Thalassobaculum sp. OXR-137: one gene and its partner. The protein of the gene in region 1 binds, or shares a complex with, the protein of each later gene. Links are inferred from orthologs where the notes say so. Each region holds a gene or a part of one and is shown on either strand. Other genes may lie near its edges. The genes, in order: secG and secY.

Region 1 (7,889 bases):
CGGTCGAAGAGCGGCAGCTTGCCGCCGGGCTGGTCGAGGCCGCGGGCGAGCCAGGCCCGCTGGGCGGCCGTCGGCCCGGGCGTGGCCGCCGAGCCTTTACCAGCCGGTTTCTTTGCCGCCGCCTTTCCGCTCGATGTCCCCGATCCCGCCATGGATCCGACTCTAGAAAGCCCGATGGCCCACCGCAAGCGCATGGCGGCGTCTTGTCGCCACTTTGCGTTGCGTGGGATAACGGACGAAAGAGGAAGCGCCCATGTCCAGCCCCGTCTCGCCCGTGCCCGTTTCGTCCATGCCGGTCTCGTCCCGGTTTGCGCTCGGCTTCTCCTGTGTCGGCCATACCTTCTCGCATCTGCTGATGCTGCTCTATCCGACGGTCGTCCTGTCGCTGGAGAGCGCCTGGGACATGCGGTTCGGCGACCTGATCGCGCTGATGCTGGTCAGCCAGATCCTGTTCGGCGCCGCCGCGGTCCCCGCCGGCTGGCTGGCCGACCGGTGGAGCGCGCCGGGGATGATGGCGTTGTTCTTCCTGGGCACCGGCGGCATGTGCGTCGCCACCGGCTTCGCCGACGGGCCGTTCGCCATGGCGGTCGGCCTGGGCGGCATCGGGCTGTTCGCCTCGATCTACCACCCGGTCGGCATCGCCTGGGTCACCCGCGACCCGGCGACCCGGGGCCGCGCGCTCGGCATCAACGGCGTGTTCGGCTCGCTGGGGACCGCCGGCGGGGCCGTGGTCGCCGGCACGCTCGCCGCCGCCTTCGGCTGGCAGTGGGCGTTCTTCGTGCCCGGGGCGATCTGCGTGCTGGTCGGCGTCGGCTTGGTCGTCTCGATCCTGTTCGGTCTGGTGGAGGACAACCGGGCGGTCCATCACGCAGCCGCCAGGGAGGCCAGCCGTGGCGACATGCTGCGCGGCGCCCTGGTGCTGATGGTGACGATCGCCCTGTCCGGTCTGATCTACCAGTCGACCTCCTTCGCCATGCCCAAGCTGTTCGACCAGCGGCTGGTCGGCATGGTCGAGACCACCGCCGGGGTCGGCGTGCTGGTCTCGCTGATCTACGCGGTGTCGGCGCTGGCGCAGGTGCTGGGCGGCTGGATGGCCGACCGGTTCGACCTGAAGCGGGTCTACATCACCTGCTGGGCGCTGCAGATCCCGTTCCTGGCGGTGGCCGCGACCCTGGCCGGGCCGCTGCTGCTGCCGGTGGCGGCGATGATGGTGCTGACCAACACCGCCTTCGTGCCGGCCGAGAACAGCCTGTTCGCCCGCTACTCGCCGCCGGCCTGGCGCGGCACCGCCTTCGGGGTGAAGTTCCTGGTGTCGCTGGGCGTGTCGGCGATCAGCGTGCCGCTGGTGGGCCAGCTTTACGACATGGCCGGCGATTTCGAGCCGCTGCTAGTGCTGCTGGCCCTGTTCGCGGCGGGTGGCGCTGTTGCGGGGCTGCTGCTGCCGGCGGGGCGGCGCACCGAGCCGGTGGCCCAGCCGGCGGAGTAGGGGCTACCCACTCATCCGTTTTAACCGTCATCCCGAACTTGTTTCGGGACCTCCAACGGCATCGACGCACGTGAGGTCCCGAAACGAGTTCGGGATGACACATGTTTAGAGATTAGGCGGGTCAGCTCCGCCTTGCCGCGAAGCGCACCGCTTCCTGGGCCGCGCGGATGAGGGCGCGGGCCTTGTTCTGGGTTTCCTGCCATTCGGCCTCGGGGTCGCTGTCGGCGACCACGCCGCCGCCGGCCTGGACGTACATGGTGCCGTCCTTCACCAGGGCGGTGCGCAGGGCGATGCAGGTGTCCATGGCGTTGGCCGAGAGATAGCCCACGGCCCCCGCATAGACGCCGCGGCGCGACACTTCCAGCTCGTCGATGATCTCCATCGCCCGGACCTTGGGCGCGCCGGACACCGTGCCCGCCGGGAAGCCGGCGAACAGGGCTTCCAGCACGTCCTTGTCCTCGGCCAGCTCGCCGTCCACGTGGCTGGCGATGTGCATGACGTGGCTGTAGCGCTCGATGGTGAACTGGTCCTTCACCTCCACCGTGCCGATCTTGGCCACCCGGCCCACGTCGTTGCGGCCCAGATCGAGCAGCATGAGATGCTCGGCCCGTTCCTTCGGATCAGCCAGCAGCTCCTCGGCCAGGGCCTTGTCCTCTTCCGGGGTCTCGCCGCGCTTGCGGGTGCCGGCGAGCGGGCGGATCGTCACCACCCCGTCGCGCAGCCGCACCAGGATCTCCGGGCTGGAGCCGACGATCGAATAGGCGCCGAAATCGAAGAAGAACAGGAAGGGCGAGGGATTCAGCCGCCGCAGCGAGCGGTACAGCGCGAAGGGCGGCAGGGTGAACGGCACCGACATCCGGTGCGACGGCACCACCTGGAAGGCGTCGCCGGCGTTGATGTACTCGACGGTCCGGCGGACCATCTCGTGATACTGCTCGCGTCCGGTATTGGAGACCGGCTCCGGCAGGGCGTCGACCGCCCCCGGCCGCTCGCGGCGGTAGGGCAGGGAGCGCTCGAAATCGGAGACCACGTCGGCCAGCCGCTCCGCCGCCGCCGCATAGGCCGCCCGCGCGCCCATCTCGGCGTCCGGATAGACCGGGGTGATGATGGTGACCATGTCGTCGATGTTGTCGAACACGCAGACGATGGTCGGCCGCAGCATGATGCCGTCCTGGATGCCGAGGGTGTCCGGGTTGTTGTCCGGAATGTCCTCGAACAGGCGGATGGCGTCGTAGCCCATATAGCCGAACAGGCCGGCCGCCATCGGCGGCACCTCGGCCGGCAGGTCGATGCGGCTCTCGGCGATCAGCGCCCGCAGGGAGGCCAGCGGCGGCTCCGACAGCGGCTCGAAGGCGTCGGTGTCGACCCGGGCCTGCCGGTTGATCTCCGCCTTGTCCTTGTAGAACCGCCAGATCAGGTCCGGCTTCAGGCCGATGATCGAGTAGCGGCCGCGCACCGCGCCGCCCTCGACGGATTCCAGCAGGAAGGCGTTCGCCCGGCCGTCCGCCAGCTTCATCATGGCGGAGACCGGCGTCTCCAGATCGGCGACCAGGGTGGTCCAGACCACCTGCGCCCGTCCTGCGTCGTAGGCCTCTCGGAACGCGTCGAAATCGGGACTGGTGGTCATTGCGCGCCTTCGTTCACGGTGAAGAGCTGACGCACGGCACCCGGATTGACGGTGACCTCGTGGCGGCTTTCCAGATCGGCGAGCAGCAGCTCGATCAGGTCGTTGGAGACGGCGCCGGCAATCTCGGCCCGGACCTGGTCCTGCGGCCCCGCCATGGAGCCGCCGCCCTCGATGACCTCGACCAGGGTGACCACGGCGGCGCCCTGGTCGCTGCTGACGGCGCTGGCGCCGCCGGCCTTCTGCTCGAACAGGGCGCCCGCGACGGCCGGCGGCCAGCCGGGGGTCAGGCCCTGGCCCTGGCGGGTGATCGCCGGCAGACGCTCGACCGTCAGGTCGTGCTCGGCGGCGGCCTCGGCGAGCGGCGTGCCGGCCTTCACGGCGGCGACGATCTCGTCGGCGATGTCCTCCGCCCGCTCCAGACGCTGTTCCGTGTCCCAATCGGCGAGCACCGCCGGGCGGACCTGCCCGAGTTCGGGAATCCGCGGCGGCTCGACGCCATCGACGCGCAGGATGAAATAGGTGCCGTCGCGGGTTTCGGTCAGCGTGCTCTGGGTGCCCGTCTCGGTCTCGAAGGCGGTCCGCAGGAACGGCTCGCCGGGCAGGGTGGTGACGATGCCGCCGGCCGGCTGACTGCCGTCGCGGGCGACGAAGGGGATCTGGTTCAGCGGGATGTTCAGCGACCGGGCCGCTTCCTCCAGGGTGGACCCGGCGGCGAGCGCGTCCTCCACGGCGTTGGAGCGCTCGAAGACCTCGTCATAGGCCCGTTCCAGGGCGACTTCGCGCCTCAGGTCGTCGCGCACGTCCTCGAAGCTTGCCGGCGCGCCGACCTCGGCCTCGCGGATGCGGAACAGGTGCCAGCCGAACGGGCTTTCCACCGGCTCCGTCACCGAGCCCGGCTCGGTGAGGGCGAAGACCGCCTCGGCGGTGCCTTCGGGCAGGTCGCTGCGGGTCACCTGACCGAAATCGAGTTCGGCGGCGGACATGCCGGTGACCTCTTCGGCCACCGCGGCGAAATCCTCGCCCGCCTGGATCCGGTCATAGGCGGCGCCGGCCGCGTCCTGGTCGGCGAACAGGGCCTGGTCGACCGTGCGCGTTCCCCGGGTGTCGAAGCTCGCCTTGCGCTCCTCGAACAGCTCCCGCAGCTCGTCCTCGGGGATCTCCATGGACTGGGCGATCGACTGGGGCGAGACCGCCAGCCAGCTCACGCCGCGGTATTCCGGCGTCTCGTAGTCCTTCTTGCGCTCTTCGTAATAGGCGCTCAGCGCCGCCTCGTCCGGCTGCTCGGGGGCGGGCAGGGCGGAGGCGTCGATGCGCACCGCCGCCGCGATCCGGCGCTCCTCGCGATAGTCGTGCAGCGTCTTAACGATCGCGTCAGGCACGGTCTTCTCGCTGCCGGCGGCCACGGCGCCGATGAGCTGGTTGCGGGCCAGGTCGCGGCGGGCGCGGGAGACGAACTCCGACTCGCTCCAGCCGTTCGAGGCCAGGAAGGTCTGGTAGGCGGTGCGATCGAACTGACCCAGGCTGTCGCGGAACTGCCGGTGGATGAGCTGGACGATCTGCTCGTCGCTCGCGGACAGGCCGAGCCGGTTGGTCGCCACGACCATCAGGCTCTGCACCGTCAGGTTCTGCAGGGTCTGGTCGAGCAGGCCGAGCTGGATCGCCTGATCCACGGTCAGCGGAATGCCCAGACGCCGGCGCGACCGGTCGAACTCCTCCGCCGCCTCGACCGCGGTGACCCGCACGTCGCCGTCGACCTCGACCGCGGCGCGGCCGGCGGGGCTGCCGAAGATCGTGTCGCCGATGCCCCAGATCGCGAAGCTCGCGATCAGCAGGACGAACAGAATCTTGACGAAGATCGAGGAGACCTTGGAACGAATAAACTGGAGCATGATACGGCGGCCTGATGCAGCGGGTCGCGAATGGTCGTTCGGATCAGGGTTGTAGGCTCCGTCCCCCTTAGAACGCAAGGCTTCGGGCAGGGCGGGGGATCGGGCCGGGGATCGGGCGAGGGATCGGACGGGGGATCGGCGGGTGGCGGGCACCCTTGCCCCGTGCTAGAGCGTCCCCACGTTTCAAAGCATCCAGTGACGACCAAGGAGGGTTTCGCCGTGGCTCCACGCGCGCTGATTGCCGGCAATTGGAAGATGAACATGGACCGCGTCTCCAGCGAGGTTCTGGCCGAGGCGCTGGCCCGCAACGTCGGCAAGGTGGCGGTGGAACTCGTGGTCTGCCCGCCGTCGGTCTATCTGTCGCCGGTCAGCGTCATGCTCGGTTCCAGCGGCGTCGCCCTGGGCGGCCAGGACTGCCACACCGCGGAGAGCGGCGCCCATACAGGCGACGTCTCCCCGGAGATGCTGGCCGATCTCGGCTGCACCTATGTCATCGTCGGCCATTCCGAGCGCCGCGCCGATCACGGCGAGACCGATGCGGAGGTCCGCGCCAAGGCCGAGGCGGCCCGCCGGGCCGGCCTGGTGCCCATCGTCTGCGTCGGCGAGACCGAGGCCGAGCGCGATGCCGGCAAGGCGCTTGAGGTGGTCGAGAGTCAGGTCCGCGGCTCGGTGCCCGAGGGGCTGACCGGCGAGACGCTGGTCGTGGCCTACGAGCCGGTCTGGGCGATCGGCACCGGCCGCACGCCGACCGCCGAGGACGTCGCCGCCGTCCATGCGCATATCCGCAAGGTGCTGGACGATATCTGCGGCGACGCGGCCAACGTCCGGCTGCTCTATGGCGGCTCGGTGAAGCCGGGGAACGCCAAGGAACTGATGTCGGTGGCCAACGTGAACGGCGCCCTGGTCGGCGGCGCGTCGCTCAAAGCGGAGGACTTCCTCGGCATCGCCCAGGCGACCCCGTGACCGCGTGTCTGAGATAGACGCACGACAGACTGGCCAACCGGCGCTGGAAACGTTACAACCCGCGCCGACCGAAGACCGGGGTTCGACATGCAACTGATCATTCTCACCGTACATCTCATGATCGCGCTGGCGCTGATCGTCACCGTGCTGCTTCAGCGCAGCGAGGGCGGCGGCCTGGGCATCGGCGGTGGCGGCGGCGGTGGCGGCGGCCTCGGGTCCTTCATGTCGGCGCGCGGCACCGCAAACCTGCTGACCCGGACCACGGCGATTCTGGCCGCCTGCTTCATGGCGACCAGCCTGACATTGGCGATTCTCGCCTCCCAGACCAAGAAGGCGTCCATCGTCGATCAGGTTCCGGCGGTCTCGACGCCGGCCGAGCCGACGGCTCCCGCCGCGCCTCTCTCGCAGTAACACATTGATTCGGCGGGAAATTCCCGCCCGTTCTCGACCGGCATCGCATTCGTGGCGCCGGATGGTCACAACGCGTGCTTGGATCGCACTCGATGATGTATAAGGAACGCCCATGACGCGGTTTATCTTCATTACCGGCGGCGTGGTCTCCTCCCTGGGAAAAGGTCTCGCCTCTGCCGCCCTTGGCGCGCTGCTTCAGGCACGCGGCTATAAAGTCCGGCTGCGCAAGCTGGACCCCTATCTGAACGTGGATCCGGGCACCATGAGCCCGTATCAACACGGCGAGGTCTACGTCACCGACGACGGGGCGGAGACCGATCTCGATCTCGGCCATTACGAGCGCTTCACCGGCGTCTCGGCCCGCAAGAGCGACAACGTGACCACCGGCCAGATCTATATGGACGTGATCACGCGCGAGCGGCGCGGCGACTATCTCGGCGCCACGATCCAGGTCATCCCGCACGTCACCGACGCGATCAAGGAGTTCGCCAAGGGCGACATCACGGACGAGGATTTCGTCCTGTGCGAGATCGGCGGCACGGTCGGCGACATCGAGGGCCTGCCCTTCCTGGAGGCGATTCGCCAGCTCGGCAACGAGCTCGGCCACGAGCGCTCGCTGTTCCTGCACCTGACCCTGGTGCCCTACATCCCCTCGGCCGGCGAGTTGAAGACCAAGCCGACCCAGCACTCGGTGAAGGAGCTGCAGAGCGTCGGTATCCAGCCGGACATCCTGCTGTGCCGGTGCGACCGGGAGATTCCGAGCGACCAGCGCCGCAAGATCGGCCAGTTCTGCAACATCCGTCCCGAAGCGGTGATCCCGGCGCTCGACGCCTCGTCGATCTACGAGGTGCCGCTGCGCTACCATGAGGACGGGCTGGACACCGAGGTGCTGCGCCATTTCGGCCTGCTGCAGGACGAGAGCGAGCCGAATCTGGAGCGCTGGACCGGCATCATGGACCGGGTCGCCAATCCGGAAGGTCATGTGAAGATCGCCGTGGTCGGCAAGTACACGAGCCTGCTGGACAGCTACAAGTCGCTGGCCGAGGCGTTGACTCATGGCGGCATCGCCAACAACGTGAAGGTCGAGCTCGACTGGATCGACAGCGAGATCTTCGAGACCGAGAGCGAAGCGGTCATGCGGCTGGAGGATGTCCACGGCATCCTGGTGCCGGGCGGCTTCGGCGAGCGCGGTTCCGAGGGCAAGATCGCGGCGGTCACCTTCGCCCGCGAGCGGCGGATTCCCTATTTCGGCATCTGCTTCGGCATGCAGATGGCCTGCATCGAAGCGGCGCGCTCCGGCGGCGGCATTGCGGGTGCGGGTTCCACCGAGTTCGGTCCCTGCGATGAGCCGGTCGTCGGCCTGCTCACCGAATGGACCCGGGGCAATGTCACCGAGACCCGCGATGCGGGCGGCGACTACGGCGGCACCATGCGTCTCGGCGCCTATGAGTGCCGGCTCGAGGACGGCAGCCGGGTACACGACATCTACGGCGACGCCCTGATCCATGAGCGC
Region 2 (7,738 bases), 1.3 Mb from region 1 along the record:
TCGCCTTCGACCACCAGATCGGTGTCGATGGTCTCGCGCAGCCGGGACAGCTCGTCCTCGGTCATCTCATGAACCCGCCGCTCCGCGGGGATGCCGACCTGCGCGCACAGCTTCTGGGCGGTCGTATGCCCGATGCCGTGAATGTAGGTCAACGCGACAACGACGCGTTTTTGCGTCGGGATGTTCACACCAGCGATGCGCGCCACGCCTGTTCTCCTCACTCAAGTTCGGGGCGTTTAAAACACCAAACGCGCCCCGCACAAGGAGCCTTTTGGCTCCTCGTCGGCCCGCGCAAGAAAATCCGCTAATCAGGGGCGCGGATTATAGTCACGCACGGTCCGAAGTCAATGTCCCAAACCCGAAGATCCGCCCCTACGCGGCCCGCCGGGTTCACTCAGTCTCCGTCCTGTCGGACGGCTGCAACCTCTGCCGCCGGGGCGGCTCTATCATCCGCCGCCTCAGGCGGCCAGAATCTTCTCCAGATCCGCCGTCACGTCGTCCATCGGCTTCATGCCGTCGACGGTCTTCAGCGCGCCCTTCTCCCGGTAGTGCGGGATGATCGGCGCCGTCTGGTCGCGATACACGTCCATGCGCTTGCGCAGGGTGTCCTCGTTGTCGTCGCTGCGGCCTTCCTCGGCCGCGCGCTTCAGGATGCGGTCGATCATCCGCTCCTCGTCGACCTTGAACTCGATCACGTGATCGATCTTCAGGCCCTTCTCCGCCAGCATCTCGTCCAGGGCCTTGGCCTGGGAGACGTTGCGCGGGAAACCGTCGAGGATGAAACCCTTGCTGCAGTCGGGCTCGTCGACCCGCTCGGAGATCATGCGGACGATGATGTCGTCGGAGACGAGCTGCCCGGCATCCATGACAGCCTTGGCTTCCTGCCCGATCTCGGACCCCGAGGCCACCGCCGCCCGGAGCATATCGCCGGTCGAGAGCTGTTTGACGCCGAACTTCTCTTCGAGGCGTTTCGCCTGGGTGCCCTTGCCCGCGCCTGGCGGGCCCAACAGGATCAGGTTCATCCGCGTCTCCCCCGGATCTTCGATTTCTTGATCAGCCCTTCGTACTGGTGGGCCAGCAGATGGGACTGAATTTGGGTGACCGTGTCCATGGTCACCGTCACGACGATCAGCAGGCTGGTGCCGCCGAAGTAGAACGGCACGGCAAGCTGGCTGATCAGGATCTCCGGCAGCACGCAGACGAAGGCCAGGTAGGCGGCACCGATCACGGTCAGGCGGGTCAGCACGAAATCCAGGTAGTCGGCGGTGTTCTTGCCGGGGCGGATGCCGGGCACGAAGCCGCCGTACTTGCGCAGGTTCTCGGCCGTCTCCTGCGGATTGAACACGATCGCGGTGTAGAAGAAGGCGAAGAACACGATCAGCGCCACGTACATCGCGATGTAGAGCGGCTGGCCGTGGCCGAGCAGCACCGTGATCTGGGTCAGCCACTCCGGGCCGCCGCCGCCGGCCGAGAAGCTGGCCACGGTGATCGGCATCAGCAGCAGCGAGCTGGCGAAGATCGGCGGAATGACGCCGGAGACGTTGATCTTCAGCGGCAGATGCGAGCTCTCGCCGCCGGTCATGCGGTTGCCGACCTGGCGCTTGGGATACTGCACCAGGATCCGGCGCTGCGACCGCTCGATGAAGCAGATGAAGGCGATCACCGCGACGGCCATCACCAGCAGCAGCGGGATGACGATCGCCGGCAGCGCGCCGGTGCGGCCGAGCTCGAACAGGCTGGCCAGGGCCGACGGCAGGTTGGCGACGATGCCGGAGAAGATGATCAGCGAGATGCCGTTGCCGATGCCGCGGGCGGTAATCTGCTCGCCCAGCCACATCAGGAAGATCGTACCGCCGACCAGAGTGATCACCGTGGTCGCGCGGAAGAATGCGCCCGGATCGATGACCGCCGTCGTCCCGCCCGGTCCCGGCAGCGACTCCAGCCCCACGGCGATGCCATAGGCCTGGAACGACGCCAGAACGACCGTCAGGTAGCGGGTGTACTGGTTGATCTTCTTGCGGCCGACCTCGCCCTCCTTCTTGAGGGCCTCAAGGTTCGGGCTCACCGCCGTCATCAGCTGCATGATGATCGCAGCCGAGATGTACGGCATGATGTTCAGCGCGAAGATCGTCATGCGGCCGAGAGCGCCGCCGGAGAACATGTTGAAGATGTCCAGCACACCGCCCTGGGTCTGCTGGAAGATCTCGTTCAGGACTCCGGGATCGATCCCGGGCACCGGAATGTAGGTGCCGAGCCGATAGACGATGAGCGCACCCAGCGTGAACCAGATGCGCTTCTTGAGCTCGGTGGCCTTGGAGAAGGCCCCAAGGTTCATCTGCGAGGCGAGTTGGTCGGCACCAGTGGCCATGACTTCGTCCTAGCGTCTGAGGCTTAGCCCGGCACCCGGCATCGGCCGGGACCGGGCACACAGACCGGCAGCTTAGGCCGCCGTCTCTTCCGCCTTCTGGGCGATGCGCGTGGTGATGGAACCGCCCGCCTTCTCGATGGCGGCAACCGCAGCCTTCGACGCGGCGGCGACGCTCACCTCGACCTTGGAGGTCAGCTCGCCCTTGGCCAACAGCCGGACGCCGTCCTTGGCGTTGTCGGCGAGACCGGCCGCCTTCAGCGCCGCCTCGTCGATCACCTTGGAGGCGTCGATCTTGCCGGCGTCGATCGCGGCCTGAACGCGGCCAACATTCACCGCGTCGAAACGCTTGGCGAAAATCTTGTTGTTGAAGCCGCGCTTCGGCAGGCGCCGATAGATCGGCATCTGGCCGCCTTCGAAGCCGTTGATGGCAACACCGCTGCGCGCTTTCTGACCCTTGTGGCCCATGCCGCTGGTCTTGCCCGTGCCCGACCCGGTACCGCGGCCGATGCGCTTGCGCGCCTTGGTCGCGCCGTCGTTGTCTTTCAGCTCGTTCAATCGCATCGTTCAGTCCTCGTCTGCGCATCCGGGGCGGCCAGGATCGGGGTCGAGCCCCGGGCCGCGCGTCCGGTGAATTACGCCTGGTCGACGACCTCGACCAGGTGCTTAACCTTGTGGATCATGCCACGCACGGCCGGCGTGTCCTCGAGCGTACGCTCGCGGTTCAGCTTGCCCAGGCCGAGGCCCGTCAGCGTCGCGATCTGATCCTTCTTCCGGCCCAGGCCGCTACTGACCTGACGCACGGTGACAGTCGCATTCTTCGCCATCATCAGTCTCCCGATTACTCAGCGCTGGCGGCTTCCGCCGCGTCGCCCTGGCTGTCGCGACCGAAGATCTCCGCAACCTTCTTGCCGCGCTTGGCGGCGATGGAGCGCGGCGCGTGGACGTTGCGCAGCGCCTCGAAGGTCGCCTTGATCATGTTGTGCGGGTTCGAGGTGCCGATCGACTTCGCCACCACGTCCTGCACGCCGAGCGCCTCGAAGATGGCGCGCATCGGACCGCCGGCGATGATGCCGGTACCGGCCGGAGCCGCCCGCAGGGTCACGCGACCCGCGCCGAAACGACCGCTGATGTCGTGGTGAAGGGTACGACCCTCACGCAGCGGCACCCGGATCATGGAGCGCTTGGCCTGCTCGGTGGCCTTGCGGATCGCTTCCGGAACCTCGCGCGCCTTGCCGGCGCCGTGGCCGACGCGGCCACGCTGGTCACCCACGATCACGATCGCCGCGAAACCGAAGCGCCGACCGCCCTTGACCACCTTGGCCACGCGGTTGATGCCGACCAGCTTCTCGATCAGATCGCTGTCTTCGCGATCCCGACCCTGGTTGCGGTCCTGCCTGTCCTGACGTGCCATGTCTTGGCCCCTCTTAGAACTTCAGGCCGGCTTCGCGCGCCGCATCAGCAAGCGCCTTCACCCGACCGTGATAGATATAGCCGCCGCGGTCGAACACCACGTCGCTGAGCCCCTTCTCGATGGCACGTGCCGCCACGAGCTTGCCGACCGCCTCGGCCGCTGCCTTGTCGGCACCGGTCTTCAGCGAGCCCTTGAGCTCCTTGTCGAGCGACGAAGCCGCCGCGAGCGTGACGCCATCGATATCGTCGATGACCTGGGCGTAGATATTCTTGGACGACCGGAAGACCGACAAACGCGGGCGACCGGCCGCTTTGCGACGAAGCTGCGCACGGCTGCGCATCTGGCGGCGCTTGAACAGATCCTTGGACGAAAGCATCGCCGAACTCCTACTTCTTCTTACCTTCCTTACGAAGGATAATCTCGTTCGCGTACTTGACGCCCTTGCCCTTGAACGGCTCCGGCGGACGGAACGCGCGGATTTCGGCAGCAAGCTGACCGACGCGCTGCTTGTCCGAACCGCTGATGGAGATCGCCGTGGGGCGCTCGCAGTTCATCGTGATCCCCTCGGGGATCGGGAACCGGACCGGATGGCTGAACCCGAGAGCCAGCACCAGGTCTTTGCCCTCAATCGCGGCGCGATAACCCACACCGTTGATCTCGAGATTGACCGTGAAGCCCGTCGAGACACCGGTGACGAGATTGCTCACCAGCGCCCGGGTGGTGCCCCACATGGCGCGCGCCTTCTTGGACTCGCGCTTCGGCGTGACCTTGACGACGTTATCCTCGTAGACGACGTCGACCTCCGGCGAGATCGGCGCGGACAGCTCACCGAGCTTGCCCTTCGCCTTGATCTCGTCATTGGCGATCTCGACCGTCACACCGTCCGGAATGGAGACCGGATATTTACCGACACGTGACATCATCGCCTCCGATCAGAATACCTGACACAGGACTTCGCCGCCGACATTGGCCGCACGGGCCTCGTTGTCGGACATGACACCGCGCGGGGTCGACAGGATCGCAATCCCGAGACCGTTGTAGACGCGCGGAAGGTCCTTGATCTTGGAGTACACCCGACGGCCCGGCGTGGAGACACGCTTGATCTCCTTGATCACCGGCTCGCCTTCGGAATACTTCAACTCGATCTTGATTTCCGCCACACCGGCACGGACGTCATCCTGCGAAAAACCGCGGATGTAGCCCTCGCGCTGCAGAACCTCGAGCACATTCGCCCGCAGACGCGACGCCGGGCTGACGACGACCGACTTACGTGCGCTCTGACCGTTGCGGATGCGGGTCAGCATATCCCCGAGAGGATCGCTCATCGACATTTGCCGACCTCCCTCTTACCAGCTCGACTTGACCAGGCCCGGAATCTGGCCCGTAGAGCCGAGATCCCGCAGCGCGATCCGCGAAAGCTTGAACTTGCGATAGACGCCGCGCGGGCGTCCGGTGAGTTCGCAACGGTTGCGAATGCGTTCCTTCGCACCGTTCTTCGGAAGCTGCTGCATCTTGAGCTGCGCAGCAAAACGTTCCTCGATCGGCAGCGACCGGTCCATCGCAGTCGCCTTCAGGCGCGCGCGCTTGGCGGCCTGCTGGCTCTGCAGCTTGCGACGGGCGTTGTTCTTTTCAACAGCGCTCTTCTTAGCCATGTCGTCCTCCGACCTCGATCAATTGACGAACGGAAACTGGAAGCGCTTGAGCAGTTCGCGCGCTTCGTCGTCCGTCTTCGCCGTGGTCACCACGATGATGTCCATGCCCCGGATGTTGTCGACCTTGTCGTAGTCGATTTCCGGAAACACGATCTGCTCCTTGATGCCCATGGAATAGTTGCCACGGCCGTCAAAGCTCTTCGGGTTCAACCCACGGAAGTCACGCACCCGCGGGAGCGCGATGTTCACCAGGCGATCCAGAAACTCGTACATCCGCTCGCGGCGCAGGGTCACCTTGACGCCGATCGGCATGCCCTCGCGCAGCTTGAAGCCGGCGATCGACTTCTTGGCGCGGGTCACGACCGGCTTCTGGCCGGCGATCCGGGTCATCTCGTCGAGTGCAGCCTGGATCTTCTTGCTGTCGCTCACCGCCTCGCCGACGCCCATGTTCAGCACGATCTTGTCGATCGCCGGAACCTCGTGGACGTTGGAGTAGCCGAACGCGGACTGCAGGTCCGGGCGGATCGACTTGGTGTATTCTTCGTACAATCGAGCCATCTTGCCTTACCTCGCCGCCGAGTCAGCGTCGATCGTCTCGCCGGAGCGCTTCGCGACACGAACCTTCTTGCCGTCGCGCTCTTCGAAACGAATGCGGGTCGCTTCGCCGGATTTCGGATCCACGTGCATCACGTTGGACAGATCCATCGACGCCTCGCGCTCCACGATGCCACCCTGGGTGGTCTGGCTCGGACGCGTATGGCGCTTGATCATGTTCACGCCCTGCACGACCACGCGGTTTTCCGACGGGATCACACGCAGGACTTCGCCCTGCTTGCCCTTGTCGCGGCCGGTGGTGACGATCACCCGGTCGCCCTTCTTAACGCGCGCGGCCATCACAACACCTCCGGAGCGAGCGAAATGATCTTCATGAACTTCTTCGCACGCAGTTCACGGGTCACCGGGCCGAAGATACGCGTACCGATCGGCTCGCCCTGCTTGTTGATCAGCACGGCGGCGTTGGTATCGAACCGGATCGCGGTACCGTCCTGACGGCGAATTTCCTTGGCCGTGCGAACGATGACGGCGCGATGGACGTCACCCTTCTTCACGCGGCCCCGGGGAATCGCTTCCTTCACGGACACCACGATGACATCGCCGACCGAAGCGACCTTGCGCTTCGAGCCGCCGAGCACCTTGATGCACTGCACCCGCCGAGCGCCGGAATTGTCCGCGACGTCGAGGTTCGTCTGCATCTGAATCATGACCTGTCCTCCTAGGTCCGGGTCACGCGCCGGCCGCGGCGTCGTCGTAGACGACCGCGAACCGCTTGTTTTTCGAAACCGGTGCGCACTCGATGATGCGCACCATGTCGCCCTGCTTGAACCGGTTCTCAGGGTCGTGAGCCGAGAACCGCTTGGAGCGGGTGATGAACTTCTTGTAGAGCGGATGCATGACCCGCCGCTGGACGTTCACGACCACCGTCTTGTCGCCCTTGTCGCTGACGACGGTGCCCTGAAGAACACGCCTCGGCATTGCTTTCTCCTAACCCCTTGACCGGTACTTCAGGCCGAAGCCCCGGCGCGGGCCTTCTCGCCCATGATCGTCTTAACTGTCGCGATCTCGCGCCGAACCTGACGCATCCGATCGGAGTTCTCGAGCTGTCCGTTCGCCCGCTGGAAGCGCAGATTGAACGCCTCCTTACGCAGCTGCAGCAGCTGATCCTTCAACTGGTCCGGCGACTTCGTCCGGAGATCCTCGGCAATCTTGTTTGCCATCTTTAACTCCTCCGACTCACTCGCCCAGACGGGTCACGAACCGGGTGTCGACCGGAAGCTTCATGGCAGCGAGGCGGAACGCCTCCTCGGCCAGATCCTTCGGAACACCATCCAGTTCGAACATGATACGGCCCGGCTTCACACGGCAGACCCAGAACTCCGGAGAGCCCTTACCCTTACCCATGCGGACCTCGGCCGGCTTGCTCGACACCGGCACATCCGGGAAAATCCGGATCCACACGCGACCGGCGCGGCGGATGTGTCGGGTGATCGCACGACGGGCAGCCTCGATCTGGCGGGCGGTGACACGCGCGGGCGTGGTCGCCTTCAAACCGTAGGCGCCGAAGTTCAGCGCCGTCCCACCCTTGGCCAGGCCATGGATGCGGCCCTTATGGGCCTTACGGAACTTTGTGCGCTTCGGGGACAGCATTGTCTTCTCCTCTCAGCGGACGGTTAGCGACGATCGCCGCCGCCGGAACCCGGCTGCTGCTCGGCCAGGCGCTTGTCCTGCGCCATCGGATCGTGGGCAAGC

Evidence for each region.
Region 2: the proteins of secG (region 1) and secY are in contact, whole or in part, in a crystal structure (PDB 5AWW), measured with the Thermus thermophilus proteins. The link is inferred for Thalassobaculum sp. OXR-137 from one-to-one orthologs. Residues at the interface, in WP_223903268.1 of Thermus thermophilus: Tyr5, Ile9, Tyr12, Leu13, Ala16, Leu19, Val20, Val23, Leu24, Gln26, Glu27, Pro28, Gln30, Gly31, Ala32, Asp34, Leu35, Met36, Gly37, Gly38, Ser39, Ala40, Asp41, Leu42, Phe43, Ala45, Arg46, Val48, Tyr53, Thr56; in WP_096411648.1 of Thermus thermophilus: Leu14, Gln16, Arg17, Phe20, Ile34, Pro35, Pro37, Ile72, Arg108, Arg109, Asn112, Gln113, Arg116, Ile117, Ile120, Pro145, Gly146, Trp147, Phe152, Phe155, Val156, Val159, Thr160, Val162, Ala163, Gly164, Ala166, Leu167, Trp170, Glu173.

What each region holds. Positions count from the first base shown.
Region 1 is NZ_CP139715.1:3,995,703-4,003,591, reverse strand. Bases 4,742-7,714 are described here. They hold secG (preprotein translocase subunit SecG), read left to right. Parts: upstream 4,742-6,052; coding sequence 6,053-6,376; downstream 6,377-7,714. Other genes in these bases: T8K17_RS18670 (CTP synthase), read left to right, coding at 6,489-7,714; tpiA (triose-phosphate isomerase), read left to right, coding at 5,222-5,965; T8K17_RS18685 (peptidyl-prolyl cis-trans isomerase), read right to left, coding at 4,742-5,002. In the rest of the region: T8K17_RS18700 (hypothetical protein), read right to left, coding at 1-152; T8K17_RS18695 (MFS transporter), read left to right, coding at 254-1,486; trpE (anthranilate synthase component I), read right to left, coding at 1,608-3,113; more of T8K17_RS18685, read right to left, coding at 3,110-4,741; more of T8K17_RS18670, read left to right, coding at 7,715-7,889. UniProt on the Bacillus subtilis protein: Involved in protein export. Participates in an early event of protein translocation.
Region 2 is NZ_CP139715.1:5,333,243-5,340,980, forward strand. Bases 194-3,015 are described here. They hold secY (preprotein translocase subunit SecY), read right to left. Parts: upstream 2,369-3,015; coding sequence 1,019-2,368; downstream 194-1,018. Other genes in these bases: rpsM (30S ribosomal protein S13), read right to left, coding at 194-206; T8K17_RS24700 (adenylate kinase), read right to left, coding at 459-1,022; rplO (50S ribosomal protein L15), read right to left, coding at 2,441-2,929; rpmD (50S ribosomal protein L30), read right to left, coding at 3,001-3,015. In the rest of the region: more of rpsM, read right to left, coding at 1-193; more of rpmD, read right to left, coding at 3,016-3,192; rpsE (30S ribosomal protein S5), read right to left, coding at 3,207-3,779; rplR (50S ribosomal protein L18), read right to left, coding at 3,793-4,155; rplF (50S ribosomal protein L6), read right to left, coding at 4,166-4,699; rpsH (30S ribosomal protein S8), read right to left, coding at 4,712-5,110; rpsN (30S ribosomal protein S14), read right to left, coding at 5,126-5,431; rplE (50S ribosomal protein L5), read right to left, coding at 5,450-5,989; rplX (50S ribosomal protein L24), read right to left, coding at 5,996-6,328; rplN (50S ribosomal protein L14), read right to left, coding at 6,325-6,693; rpsQ (30S ribosomal protein S17), read right to left, coding at 6,716-6,964; rpmC (50S ribosomal protein L29), read right to left, coding at 6,994-7,206; rplP (50S ribosomal protein L16), read right to left, coding at 7,223-7,636; rpsC (30S ribosomal protein S3), read right to left, coding at 7,660-7,738. UniProt on the Bacillus subtilis protein: The central subunit of the protein translocation channel SecYEG. Consists of two halves formed by TMs 1-5 and 6-10.